2 regions of the Arthrobacter sp. KNU40 genome follow, and region 1 is predicted to be linked to the other one. Evidence: riboswitches for the same ligand, from Rfam matches in the RefSeq annotation. Region 1 holds a riboswitch; the other holds the start of a gene.
What was found. A riboswitch is a leader RNA that binds a small molecule or an ion and turns the genes downstream of it on or off. The one in region 1 is predicted to bind cyclic di-AMP.
Positions count from the first base shown of each region.

Region 2: another riboswitch for cyclic di-AMP. It lies ahead of ACSKT0_RS02600 (hypothetical protein); the one in region 1 lies ahead of ACSKT0_RS03855 (NlpC/P60 family protein).

Region 1 covers NZ_CP195850.1:794,719-801,773, forward strand. The annotation lists gene ACSKT0_RS03835 (MFS transporter) at 1-569, shown strand, start outside; gene serC (phosphoserine transaminase) at 592-1,722, opposite strand; gene ACSKT0_RS03845 (metal-dependent transcriptional regulator) at 1,971-2,666, shown strand; cyclic di-AMP (ydaO/yuaA leader) riboswitch at 2,793-3,000, shown strand; gene ACSKT0_RS03850 (M23 family metallopeptidase) at 3,003-3,821, shown strand; cyclic di-AMP (ydaO/yuaA leader) riboswitch at 3,967-4,134, shown strand; gene ACSKT0_RS03855 (NlpC/P60 family protein) at 4,140-4,907, shown strand; gene ACSKT0_RS03860 (HNH endonuclease) at 5,228-5,728, shown strand; gene mobA (molybdenum cofactor guanylyltransferase) at 5,766-6,425, shown strand; gene ACSKT0_RS03870 (DUF6457 domain-containing protein) at 6,457-6,744, shown strand; gene ACSKT0_RS03875 (molybdopterin molybdotransferase MoeA) at 6,741-7,055, shown strand, end outside.
Region 2 covers NZ_CP195850.1:529,746-536,800, forward strand. The annotation lists gene ACSKT0_RS02590 (ArnT family glycosyltransferase) at 1-1,808, opposite strand, end outside; gene ACSKT0_RS02595 (glycosyltransferase) at 1,805-3,172, opposite strand; gene ACSKT0_RS02600 (hypothetical protein) at 3,333-4,064, opposite strand; cyclic di-AMP (ydaO/yuaA leader) riboswitch at 4,067-4,240, opposite strand; gene ACSKT0_RS02605 (ATP-binding protein) at 4,405-5,883, opposite strand; gene ACSKT0_RS02610 (response regulator transcription factor) at 5,896-6,636, opposite strand; gene ACSKT0_RS02615 (hypothetical protein) at 6,878-7,055, shown strand, end outside.

The DNA of each region.
Region 1 (7,055 bases):
TGCTCAACTCGGTCATGGCGATCGGGTCCGTCGCAGGAGCATTGCTTTCCGCCCGGCGAGGGCGGCCACGGATGCGGCTCATCTTCGCGGCGGCTGGCGGGTTCGGCCTTGCGAGCGGACTGGCTGCCCTGGCGCCGAACTACACCATGTTCGCCTTGGCGCTGATTCCCTGCGGACTGTTTGCCCTGACCATGATCACGAGCGCCAACGGCTACGTGCAGTCCACCACGGAACCTGTCATGCGCGGCAGGGTCATGGCACTCTACATGGCCATCTTCATGGGTGGAACGCCCATCGGAGCACCGTTCGTCGGCTGGGTGTCCAACGTGGCCGGACCCCGATGGGCTGTGGGCGTGGCCGCCGGCGCGGGCGCCAGCACCGCCGTCGTCGGCATCGTGTGGATCATCCGCGCCCGCCAGCTGCGGCTCCGTTTCGATAGCAGCGCCCGCGGCATGCGGTTCTTCCGCATCGAGTCCCAAGGCGCCAGTGGCGCTGTTAATGAGGCTAGCGCCGTTAAAGAGGCCAGCGCCGCCCGGGATCCTCTCCCGGACGACGCCGACCAGTCCTGACTGCGGGAACGCGGCAGGTCCGTTACTTCTTCAGTTCGCCCACCACGAAGTCGATGCTGGCGAGCAACGCAGAGACGTCGTCCGGCTCGATGGCAACGAAGGTAGCGATGCGGAGCTGGTTGCGGCCCAGCTTGCGGTACGGCTCCGTGTCCACGACCCCGTTGGCGCGCAGCACCTTGGCGATGGCCGCGGCATCGATCGAGTCGTCGAAATCGATCGTGGCAATGACATTGGAGCGGTCCTCTGCCTTCGCGACGAACGGGGTGGCGTACTCGGAAGCCTCTGCCCAGTCATAGATCCGGCCTGCGGAGTCCGCGGTGCGTCCGGAAGCGAAGTCCAGGCCGCCATTCTTGTTGAGCCACTGGACCTGGGCATCCAACGTCACCAAAGTGGACAGGGACGGGGTGTTGTAGGTCTGGTTGAGCTTCGAGTTGTCGATAGCCGTCTGCAGGTCGAGGAAATCGGGGATCCAGCGGCCGCTTGCCTTGATGCGGGCCGCGCGCTCCAGGGCGGCGGGGGAGAAGAGTCCCAGCCACAGGCCGCCGTCGGACGCAAAGTTCTTCTGCGGGGCGAAGTAATAGACGTCAGCTTCGGCAACATCAACATCCAGGCCGCCGGCTGCGGACGTCGCATCCACCAGGACCAAGGCGCCGTCGTCACTGCCCTGAACCCGCTTGACCGGAGCGGCCACGCCCGTCGAAGTCTCGTTCTGCGGCCATGCGTATACGTCCACGCCTGCTTCGGCCTGTGAAACCGGCCGGGTGCCAGGCTCAGACTTGATGATGGACGAAGCTTCAAGGAAAGGTGCCTTGTTGGTTGCCGAAGCGAACTTGGAACCGAACTCACCGAAAGAGAGGTGCTGGGCCTTCTTCTCGACCAGGCCGAAGCTGGCGACGTCCCAGAACGCGGTGGAGCCTCCGACGCCGAGGATCACCTCGTAGCCCTCGGGCGCACGGAAGAACTGGCTGAGTCCCTCCCGGACGGAGCCCACCAGGTTCTTGACGGGCGCCTGGCGGTGGGAGGTGCCGAGGATCGTCGTCGAGGCGGCGGAAAGGGCCTCGATCTGCTCCGGGCGGACCTTGGAGGGCCCGGCGCCGAAGCGGCCGTCCTTGGGCAGCAAATCGGCGGGGATAGTGATGCTGTTGTCGCTCACGGGATGCTCCAATGGTGAAGTAGCGGCCTAGATGGGTCGTGGCAGGTGGCAAGCTGCCCCTTCGACTCCCCAATTCTGCCTGAAGCCGCAGGCGGGGGCAGAACCGAAGCTGTCATAGTCCGCCACGTGGAAAGCACTTGGTCGGCTGGCTCGGGTCAAGCGCCGGAATTATCCGGAGTAATTCCAAATAAGCTAAGCTTGGAGCTGGCGAAAATACGCTAGATACTGCGCTCGAGGAGCTGAGCTGGATGACGGATCTGATCGATACCACTGAGATGTATCTTCGGACCATTTTGGAGCTTGAAGAAGAGAACATCGTGGCTCTTCGCGCACGCATCGCCGAGCGCTTGCGGCACTCGGGCCCAACCGTTTCCCAGACGATCGGACGGATGGAGCGCGACGGTCTGGTGATTGTGTCCAACGACAGGCACCTTGAGCTGACTGAAACGGGCCGGAAACGCGCCACCGAGGTCATGCGCAAGCACCGGCTCGCCGAACGGCTCCTGGCAGATGTGATTGGACTGGACTGGGCCTACGTCCACGATGAAGCATGCCGCTGGGAGCATGTCATGAGTGAGCGCGTGGAACGGCGGCTCTATGAACTGCTTGACCACCCCACGGAATCGCCTTACGGCAACCCCATTCCCGGACTCGAAGCGCTGGGCGGAGTCGCGTCCCACGCCTTTACCGATGGCGTGGTCAATCTACTTGACGCGATGAACGAATACTCACCTGAAAACAGGGTCACCGTCAGTCGACTGGCTGAACCGATCCAGGTGGAGCCTGAACTTCTGGTGCAGCTGGACGAGGGCGGAATCCGCCCCGGCGCCAGGGTTTCCCTGGAACGTGTGGGGGAGTACATCTCCGTTCGCGTGCCCAATATCGACGGCGCATTGGAGCTGCCGCCCGAGGTTGCCTCGCACGTTTTTGTCACGGTCGCCTAGCTGGCCCGCCGATGCGGTTGGCAAATATAACGAAATTATTACCGCGGGGGCTTGATCCCCTATAGTTAAATACTGGCGCCGATACCAAAGCGTTACCTGATCCGAAGCCGAGTTCTGCCAGCGGATCAGGTGGATTAGTCCATTCACTGGCAGAAACGGAGGAACCACCATTGGCTGTCGAAAGACGGCCTTGGGGTGAAGTCCGTAGCGGAAGTGCAAACAGCGCAAGGCCCCTCCGGGTACCTTGCGTTTCGTGCCCTTCGCACGGACCGGGTCCACGATCTCTCTGGCCCGAATCCGACAGCTAACTTCGCAGGCTTGCCAGAGAGGAAAACCTTGACCACGCAGAACACCAGGGGCCGCAGGCGCGCGTCCGGTCCTACTGCTGTGCTGCGGAGCGCAAGCGCCGTCGAGCACGACAGGCCCCGCGATCCCCATCGCGAACTTCGTCGCCGCAAGGGTCCCTTGCGGCAGATGGCCGAGTTCGCCGCCGCAAGCGGAGCAGGACAGAAGGCCGGAGTGGCCCTTGCCGCTACAGGCCTCATCCTGACGGTCGCCTTGCCGGGCGCCGGCGCTATGACGGCCACGCCCGAGTCAAACCAAACCGCCTTGGCAGTGGGCACCCAGCCTGAGATTCCGGCCGCGGCAAGCGCCACGATCGACTTCAGCCGTGCTGCGGTTTCCACCACTGCCGATCCGGACAGCAAGCTCAAGCAGCTCCTGAGCGCGCAGTCCGTCGGCACTATCAAGACGTCGTCATCCAAGGGCACCCTGGGGGCGCCTCTCGACGCCCTGACAACGGCCTCGCCTTTCGGCTACCGCGTGAATCCCATCACGGGCGGCTTGGGAGAGTTCCATAGAGGCCAGGACTTCGTGGCCCAGTGCGGCACCCAGGTCCATGCTGCCGCGGCCGGCAAGGTCACTTTCGCCGGCTGGCATCCGTATGGCGGCGGAAACCGCATTGTGGTGGACCACGGCAACGGCCTGGAAACCACGTACAACCATTTGTCGTCCTTCAACGTCCAGGTGGGCCAGACGGTCAGCCGCGGCGATGTCATCGCATTGAGCGGCACCACCGGCGCCTCCACGGGCTGCCACCTCCACTTTGAAGTCATGGTCAACGGCGACGTCGTTGACCCCCTGGGCTGGCTGTAGCCAATCCGATGGAAGCCTCTCGCATGCTTGTCACGCTCCGTGACCTGAATGTGACATTCAATCAAAACTCATGTACCGTCTAAGACGCATCAACTTTTAGAGAGTTGATGCACTCGAGTGGATTGCCTAGCTCTGCCACTGCTCGAGGTTCCGTTCGCAAAACATCGTCTGGCAGAGGCGGGGGACCCAACTTTTGGTCATCTTCACCGATGGCCTTGGGGTTAAGTCGCACAACTTCCGAGAGGGAGAAGTGTGGCCGGATGACTCCCATCCGAATCCGACAGCTTACCTCGCGGGCATAGGGAGAGGCCTCTTAACGTGTCTTCACGCTCTACTGTTGCGCGCCACCGTGCCGCGGTCACCAAGACCAACTCGCTTGCCGTTATCGCTAAGACTGTCGGCAGCAACGCCGGTGGCGTAGGCCGTCAGGCAGCGGTTATCGCAGCTGCTTCCGGTCTGGTGCTTACTAGCGGTATCGCAGCCAACGCTGCAGAAACCAACGTCCCCCGCGAGTCCACTTCGACCTCCGCCCTGGAAGTCCAGTCCATCGCCCAAGCCAGCATTTCGGCTGACTCGTCCGTCGCCATCAAGTACGAGCGCCCGGCGGTCTCCACCGAAGCTGCTCCGGTTGTCGCAGCTCCGGTTGCCACGCAGGAAGCTGCTCCGGTTGCCACGCAGGCTGCAACGGGTGCCGCTACCGGCTCCTCGACGCTCTCTGTCACCGCTGCTGTTTCACCCGCCACGAAAGTTGCCAGCGGCAAGGGCGCAGCGATTGCTGCCGCAGCTTACGCACAGCTTGGCGTTGCCCAGGACTGCACCGCCCTGGCTTCGAACTCCCTGGCCGCCGTTGGGATCAACTTCCACGGCTGGCCGGCAGACTACCTCTCCCTTGGCCGCACGGTCAGCGCTGCTGAAGCGCAGCCGGGCGACTTGGTCTACTACCAGAACGGTGGCATGGGCATGGCCCACATCGCCGTTTACGTCGGCAACGGCATGGCAGTCCACGGCGGCTGGAACGGTGGCACCACCGCCCTTTACAGCGTCAACGTTGGCTCCGGCCCGGTCTTCATCCGCGTTGGTGGCTAGATAGCTCCGGCTACATAGCTTCACTGGAACATCCCCGCTGGTCCGCCGGCGGGGATGTTCTGTTTTAACCAGCATGCGCTAAATCACTGCTCCAGGCAGTCTCAAAGGGACGATTCGAGGAGTAGCCCCCAGGTGCGTGAAAGGTTCCGGCCATGTGTCCGGCACATGAACTTTGACCGACACCGCGCTGGAACTCCCGCAAGGATTCGTTGATCTGGCCTCCGGGTGTTTACTCTTAGGTTGTCGATCCACAGCCCGTACATGCAGAGGGCAGCCGGCCCTCGCGCCCCTGACGGGTGCGGCCGTGAAGAGGTACGTGCATGCGCACACTCGTTCTGAATGCTGGATATGAACCGCTGGCGGTAGTAACCTTCCGCCGGGCGCTGGTCCTTGTGCTCACCGGAAAAGCGAGCGTAGTGGCCGAAGGCGACGAGCCTGTCGTCGGGCCACAGGAGATTCTCGGACGTCCCTCCGTGATTCTGCTCAATCGCTACATCCGGCCGAGGTACAACACCATCACGGCGGTTACACGCCGCGGCGTCTTGCGCCGCGACGGTCACCGTTGCGCGTATTGCGGGAAAGCAGCGCACACCATTGACCACGTCCACCCCAAATCCAGGGGCGGCGCGGATTCCTGGGAAAACCTGGTGGCAGCGTGCTTGCGCTGCAACAACGCCAAGAGTGACCACACTCCGGCCGAGATGGGCTGGAAACTGAGGTTCACTCCGGCGGCGCCCACCGGGACTATCTGGCAAATCAAGGAGCTTGAGAAACCTGCGCCCGCATGGGATCCCTTCCTCCTGCCCGAATCGGCGGCCTGAACCGGAATTGAGCCTGCTTCCCGGGTAATCTGGGCGGGTGGACTTTGATGCGGTGATATTGGCGGGTGGCAAGTCCTCCCGCCTCGGCGGCGTGCCCAAAGCCCAGTTGAGGTACGACGGCGCCACCCTCCTTCAGCGTGCCGTCGCGGCTTCCCGCGGCGCCGGGAGGGTCGTCGTCGTCGGGCCGGATCCCGGCACTTTGCCGGACGGCACACTGACCGCACGGGAGGACCCGCCCTACGCCGGACCGGCAGCCGCGATCGCCGCCGGACTCCTCGCCCTAGGGCAAGACGGAGTAGCGCAAGACGGCGAAGGGCAAGACGCCGAAGGGCAAAACGGCGTGAGCCCGTCCCCGGAACACGCGCCCTGGGTCCTGGTCCTGGCCTGCGATATGCCCCTGGCGGCCGCCGCGGTTCCGGTCCTGCTTCGGGAACTTGCAGGCCACGAGGAAGCGGAAGGGGTCATGTCCGTATCCGCCGACGGCCGGAGGCAGCCGCTGCTCGGCATCTACCGGGTATCTGCTTTGCAACGGGAAGTGCTCGCAGCGGCAGAACAAGGTGGCCTGGCCAACGCCGCGGTCTTCCGACTGCTTGCTAGGCTTGATCTGCTGGCCGTGCCTGTCCCCGCAGGGTCCACCGATGACGTGGATACCTGGGACGATGCCGCGGCGCTTGGAGTGGACGGCGACGTGCCGTGACAACAGCTGTACCGGACAGTGGAGGCGGATCGTGAAGAGCCAGGAAGAAACGCTCGAGGAATGGTGCAGGAGCCTGCTGCAAGCATATGAGCTGGAAGACGTCGAGATCGACATCAACGAGATCCTGTCCCTGGCAGGCGTTGCAGCCCATTCAGTGGTCCGGCCTGCGGCTCCCTTGACCACCTTCATTGCGGGCTTCGCGGCTGGACTTGCTGCGGGTTCGGGACGAGCGACTGAAGCTGCATCGATGGATGCCGCCATGGGCCTGGCACGCACGCTCGCGAAGGACTATACGAATCCGGGAACCGACGCCGGATGACGGATGCCCCCGGGCATGTCCCGCATGCCGACCATTTGTGGGCCGAGGCGCGGCAACTTGCCTTCGATAGTGCCACGCCCATTCCCGCCGCGCCCATTGCGCTGAAGGACGCCATCGGCAGGACCTTGGCCGCGGATGTCCACGCCCTGCAGGACCTGCCGCACTATGCGTCCTCTGCGATGGATGGCTGGGCGGTCAACGGCAGCGGCCCATGGATCCTCGCCGAACCCGGCCATCGGCTGGCACCGCACCAAGCGAGTCCTATCGCCACCGGTGGCCTGATCCCGCCGGGGGCCAAGGCAGTGCTGCGG
Region 2 (7,055 bases), 260 kb from region 1:
GTCGCGAGCTCAAGGCTCGCGGCTTGGGTGGCACCGGAGACGATCGCCGACCACTTCGTGTTGGTGGATGTCAGCAGCGCGGTCAGTCCGGCGTCGGCCGTTCCCTCGGAACCGGGTCCTCCCGCCTGACCCGCGCCGCCGGTTGCGCCGAACCCTCCAGCACGGTTTCCGAAGCCGCCCATCGCGGAACCGCTGGGTCCCGACGTCGGGATGGAACCGGAGTGCGCGGTAGCCGCCGTCGCGAGCGTCCACGCCGCGGTTCCGAGGCCGCCTGCCAGAAGGGAAACGACGACGACGGCCGCAGCCGCTGCGTTCCGGAACCGGCCCGCCGGCCGCAGTGAGTCGAGGCGAAGCAGGATTGCCGCGGCCGCCACGACGCCCAGGACGACGATCACGATGCGCAACCACGGAAGCCATGAGGCGTCGCGGCCCAGGAGCACCGCGGACCAGGCCGAACTACCGAGGATTACCGCGGCCAGGACGATCCTGGCCGGCCAATACCCGCGGCCGCGCCACAGCTCAACGCTGCCAATGCCCACCAAGGCTGCGATTGCCGGTGCGAGAGCTACCGCGTAGTAGGGGTGGACGATGCCGCTCATGAAGCTGAAGACGCCAGCCGTGACCAGAAGCCAGCCGCCCCAGAGAATGAGCGCGGCACGGGTGCGGGAGGCCCGCGCTTCCCGGCGGGTGAACCACAGGCCGGCTGCCAGCAGAATCAGCGCAGCAGGGAGAAGCCAGGAGACCTCGGCGCCGAAGCTCGTGCCAAACATGCGGGCGATCCCGGCAGCTCCACCGAAACCGCTGTTGCCGCCACCGCCGCCGAACCCGCCGAGGCCGCCCCCTGCAGGGGCGCCGCCTCCGCCGGGCGTCCCTTCGCCCGAGCCGGTGATGCGGGACAGCCCGTTGTAGCCGAACGTCAGCTCAAGGAAACTGTTGGTTTGCGAACCTGCCATGTAAGGACGTGCTGAAGCAGGGGTCAGCTGGAACAGAGCGACATAACTGCCGGCCACTACTGCGATACCGGCCAATGCGCCGAGCAGGTGCAGCAACCTCCGCCGCAACGGGGTGGGTGCGGCCCAGAGGTACGCGAGTCCCAGTCCTGGAACGATCAGGAAACCCTGCAGCATTTTGCTCAGGAACGCGAGGCCCACCACGGCGCCGGCTGCGGCTAGCCACTTCCAGCCTGCCCGTTCGATGGCACGGGTAGTGAAATAGGCCGCGAGTACCAGGCACAGGGTCAGCATGGCGTCGGGATTGTTGAAGCGGAACATGAGCGCCGCCACCGGGGTCAGTGCCAAAGCGCCGCCGGCAAACAAGCCAGCGCCTGGTCCGGAGACCCGCTTGACTGTCAAATAGAGGAAGCCGACGGCGGCGGCGCCCATCAACGCCTCGGGAACCAGCATGCTCAGGGGCGAGAAGCCGAAGATCCGGCCCGCCAAAGCAGGGATCCACAATGAAGCCGGGGGCTTGTCGACGGTGATGGCATTGCCGGCGTCGAGGGAACCGAACAGAAACGCGGTCCAGTCCTTGGTGCCGGCCTGGATGGCCGCGGCGTAGAAGGAGTTTCCGTAGCCGGTGGCCGCGAGGTTCCAGAGATACAGGAAGGCGGTGGCTACGAGGAGCCCGGCAGCGGATGGCCGCACCCAGCGGGGCTGCCGGCCAAAGGCGTATCGCGTCCAGCGGGGCGTGGCATCGGGGGTTGCGGGGCCGGTCGAGTGACGGCCCGGCGGTGCCGGGGCGGTCCCGACGGCGGCAGGAAGCTCGGCACCTGCCGGGCCCGTGCTTGCAGGAGTGATCGTGGAGGTCATGATGCTGCCGTTTCTGTGCGAGGTTTGGCTTGTGTGGTGGGTGCAGTTGCCTGCGCAGCAGGCTGCCGAAAGACCCAAAGTCGGAACAACAGGAAGCGGACCGCAGTGGCGGCGAGGTTCGCTGCGACCACGGTGAGGAGCTCGCCCCAGCGGTCCGGCGTCGTCGTGCTGTGCACCAAGGCGAGTGCCCCGGAGGTGAGTGCGAGGCCGATCCCGAACACAATCAGCCCCTCGAAGTGGTGCCGAACGGGATTGCCGCCCTGGATGCCGAAGGTGAAGCGCCGGTTGGCGCCGGTATTTGCGATGGCCGTGACGAGCAGCGCCAGGAAGTTGGCCAGCTGCGGGTCCATGAATCCGCGGCAGAACAGGAAGATGAGCACATAGGCGAGGGTGGACGCAGCGCCGATCGCGGTGAACCGGACCAGCTGTCCGAAAAGACTGCTGCGCGGGTTCTGCTCGGCGGTGCGGGACGACGCCGGGAGCGGCCCGCGTGCAAGCGCTGCTCGCAATTCCGGAATGGGGATGCGGCCCGAGACGAGATCCCGGGTGAGCCGGACCATGCCGCGGACGTCGGCCAGGGCGGTGCGTACCACGTCGACGCTAGAATTGGGATCGTCGATCCAGTCAACGGGAACTTCGTGGACCCGGAGGCCGCAGCGTTCGGCGAGGACCAGGAGCTCAGTGTCGAAGAACCACGAGTTGTCCATGGTGTGGGGGAGGATCTGCTGTGCGACGTCTGCCCGGATCGCTTTGAAGCCGCACTGGGCATCGCTGAAGCGGGCGCCCATGAACGAGTGCAGCATCAGGTTGTAGCTGCGCGAAATGAACTCGCGCTTGGGGCCGCGGACAACCCGCGAGTTGCGTGTGAGACGTGTGCCAATCGCGAGGTCCGAATGGCCGGAGATGAGCGGCGCCAAAAGGGGCGCCAGTGCGGCGAGGTCCGTGGAAAGATCCACGTCCATGTACGCCAGAACCGGCGACGGCGATGCGAGCCACACCTTGCGAAGGGCGTTGCCGCGTCCCTTCTCCTCAAGATGGACAACCGCGAGCTCAGGCAGTTCCCTGGCCACGCGCTCCGCGATTTTCAAGGTGCTGTCCGTGCTCGCGTTGTCCGCCACTGTGATGCGGAAGCCATGCGGGAAGGATTCGCGCAAATGGCCGTGTAGCCTGCGCAGGCACTCTTCGAGGTCGCGCTCCTCGTTGAAGACGGGGATGGTGACATCGAGGACGGGGACGGCGGTGTGGGTGTCCACCGGGGCACGCCGTCCGCTGCGTTGGACGGGGGTCTTAGCCTTGATGGGAAGGCCCGGCGGCACCACCGCGGGGTCCTTCAGGGTTCCGGAGGTGGATTCGATGAGCGTCATGTATCCACAGTGCCGTTGCAGAATATGAAGGCTTTAGGCGGAACCTGTGACGTGGCTGTGGATGCGCCACCCGCGTGGCAATTCACATGCCTGGCCAAAGAACGCAAAGGGCCGCCCCCGAAGGGACGGACCTCGATGTATTTTGCGCGTGGCTCTTGGTTTAGTACCAGTTATGGGCCAAGTGGAAGGACCATGCCGCGGACGGCGATCCGTAGCGTTCCTTGATGTAGTTCAGGCCCCAGCGGATCTGCGTCTGGTAGTTGGTCTGCCAGTCGGCGCCTTCGGACGCCATCTTTTCGGCCGGCAGCGACTGCCCAATGCCGTAAGCGCCACTGGAGGAGTTGGTGGCAGTGGTGCGCCAATCCGATTCCTTGTTCCACAAGGTGATCAGGGCTGACATCTCGCCCTGTCCCCAACCGTAGGAGGGAAGGATGCTTGCGGCATAAGCCTGGGCGCCGGAGGGATCATCGACGGCGACGGGTGCGGCCGGGGCTGCCGGAGCTGCGGGTGCAACGGGGGCAGGGGGTGCCACGGGCGCGGCCGGTGCGGCAGCCTGGGCCGCGACGGCGGCCGGAGCGGGGGCGGGTGCCTGGCTCGGCGTCGGCGTGGCGCTGGCCTTGGGGCTCGCGCTCGCCGACGGCGTGGCTGAGTGGTCTGCCGTGCGGGATTCGGACGTGCGGGTCATGTCCTGGGTATTGATGGCTTGACCGGCGGCCTGGGTGGCGGCACCTGCACCGAGGAACACGGCAACGACGCCGGCAACAACTGCCATGCGCTGGCCGGTGCCGAGGTTCGACGCGGCACGCCTCAAAGTGGAGCGTGACTTGTTATTCCGGGCAGGTTCGCCGCGGTGGCGCGCAACAGGGCGCGACTGATTCCTTGAATCAGACATGGTGATTGCCTCTCGACGCCTGCGGAGTTAGCTGTCGGATTCGGATGAGGTCATCCGGCCGTGGCCACAGCGGAACGTGGCGGTACGGCTTCACCCCTAGGGCTGGCTCAACATGAGCGCTTGCCCGGAGACCTGGGTCCCCCGTCTCTGCCTGGACTGATGGGCACCGGGGAGTGGCAGAGCTCGGCGCCTACCCGGCGGTGGCCGGAATGATCCAGCGCACCCATTCGACGGTACAGGAGGATCTTACTTAAGTCACATTTAGGTAACGGAGATCACGACGTCGGTGCGTCGACTTGCGCTCGCCGCGCACCGGCGTCGCGCCCGCCAGAGCGGCCTTTCAGGCCGTGGCGGTCCTGAGCGCCGGAAGACGCACGGCGAACTCCGTCCGTCCGGGCCGCGAGGCCACTTCGACCGTGCCGCCATGCGCCTGGACAATGGATTCCACGATCGACAAGCCGAGCCCGGACGTGCCCTCGGAACCGGAGCGGGCGGCGTCGGCACGGGCAAAGCGCGAGAAGATCCTGCCTTGGAATTCAGGCGGGATGCCCGGCCCGTTGTCAGTCACGGTCACCACTGCGCTGCCGTCGGCAGAGCGCATGACGCCGGTGACCACGGTGGTTCCCGCCTCCGTGTGTTTACGGGCGTTGGAGAGCAGATTCGCCAAAACCTGGTGGAGTTGAGTGGTGTCGCCGCGGACCGTGAGAGGCTCGTCCGGGAGCTTGAGCTGCCAGATGTGCTCGGGGGCCATGACTTTCTCGTCGCTGACGGTTTCGATCACCAACTGCGTGAGATCCACATCGGTGAACTCGGGGGCCTTCCCTTCGTCCAGCCGGGCCAACAAGAGGAGGTCCTCCACGAGGGTGGTCATGCGTTCCGACTGACTCTGCACCCGGCCCAGCGACTTGCGCCCGTCCTCGGTGAACGTCTCCGTCATGCGCAAGAGCTCGGTGTAGCCGCGGATGGCGGTCAGCGGAGTGCGCAGCTCGTGTGAAGCGTCGGCCACGAACTGGCGCACCTTTGTTTCGCTTTGCTGGCGCGCCTCTAGGGCGCTGGACACGTTGTCCAACATCAAGTTCAAAGCGTGGCCGACGCTTCCCACTTCCGTGCTCGGGTGGGCCGCCGACGCCGGAACGCGCACAGCGAGTGCCACCTCACCGGCGTCGAGCGGAAGCTTCGACACCTTCGTGGCGACGTCGGAGAGCTGCTCCAAGGGGCGCATGGTCCGGCGGATCAGCACGGTTCCGGCCAGCCCGATCAGGACCAGTCCGCCCAAGGAAACCAGCACCATGGTCCAGACGAGTGAGGCCTCGGTGTCCTCTTTCGAGGCGAGCGGCAGCCCCGTGATGACAACATCGCCGTAGGGAGTTTCGGTGGCCACCAGCCGGTAGCCGCCATTGGACAGGGTGCGATCAACCGGGCGGCCATCGGAGGGGAGCGCCGACAGGATTCGAGCGTCGCTGGGCGACAACGGCGCACGGGTGGCATCAGAGGACAGGAATCCAGCATCGGTGCTCACCTGACCTGCGAGAATACGCGCATTCAGGGTGCCGATGCTTTGGCCCCGGGGGTCCAAGGGGTCCGGTCGGCCGCCAGGGTTGCCTTGCGGCGGGCGGCCATGGGAGGCCTGCGCCAATTGCTGGTCCAGCTGTTTCGTGAGGAACACATCCATGGAGGCGTAGCTGACCACACCGACGGCACCGCAAATGGCCACGAGGAGTGCCATGGAGAGAAGGATCAAGCGCGTGCGCAAGTGCCAGGTTGAAGGATTGAACCAGCTGTGGTCGGTCTGACGGGGGATACCCGAGAGTGCGGACATTCGGAGCCCCGGCTATTCGGCGGGCTTGATGACGTAGCCTGCTCCGCGCACCGTGTGGATCATGGGCGGGTGGTTGGCCTCGATCTTCTTGCGCAGGTATGAGATGTAAAGCTCCACGATGTTGGCTTGCCCGCCGAAATCGTAGTCCCACACGCGGTCAAGGATCTGGGCCTTGCTGACCACGCGCTTGGGATTCTCCATGAGGTAGCGGAGGAGCTCGAACTGTGTCGCCGTGAGAGGAATGTCTTCGCCTCCGCGAGTAACTTCTCGTGTGTCTACGTTCAGGGTCAAGTCACCTACAACCAGTTCGGCCGTGTCCATCGCCGCCACTCCCGAGCGTTGGACCAGGCGGTGCAGGCGCAGCAGGACTTCCTCCATGCTGAACGGCTTGGTGACATAGTCGTCGCCGCCGGCGGCCAACCCGACGATGCGGTCCTGCACGTCATCCTTCGCCGTGAGGAAGAGCGCAGGCACCTCAGGCGCAAAGGCGCGGATCCTGCCCAGCAGCTCAACGCCGTCGAACCCCGGAAGCATCACATCCAGCACCAGGACATCCGGGCGGAAATCCTTGGCGAGCTTTACCGCAGCGGGACCGTCGCCCGCCACGGCCACCGACCAACCCGCCATGCGCAAGCCCATACTCATGAGCTCGGCGAGGCTGGGTTCGTCGTCCACCACAAGGGCGCGGATTGGAGAACCGTCCGGGTGGCTGAGCTGCGGTAGGTTATTGGTCATGGAGTGCGAGGATGCCATGGGACAACTCTCCAATCTGCCGGTTTGCCAGTGCTTTGCCGTTGCTGTGAGCACCCTGTGAGTCCCAGCCTAGCCACCTGTCGGGAGGTTGTTCCGGTTCCAGCAGAATCCGACACCATACCGAGCGGCAGGTCACAGGCAAGCCTGCAGTTCGACACAGCCAATGCACAGCAAAGAGACTGACGCTGTTTGGGACAAGAACACGCACGACCAAACAGCCTCGATTTCGATGGAGAAGACCATGGATCAGCAAAACAACCCCTCCGTACTTGGTTCCGAGCCGGAGAGCGGGCACCCGCAGCCGGTGATCCGCCCCCTTGACGATTCTGCGCAGCCTGGTGCTGGGCAGCCTGCCGCCGGGTGGGGTGCTCCGCAGCCGCCGGTGAACCAGCAGCCTGGGCAGCCTGCCGCCGGGTGGG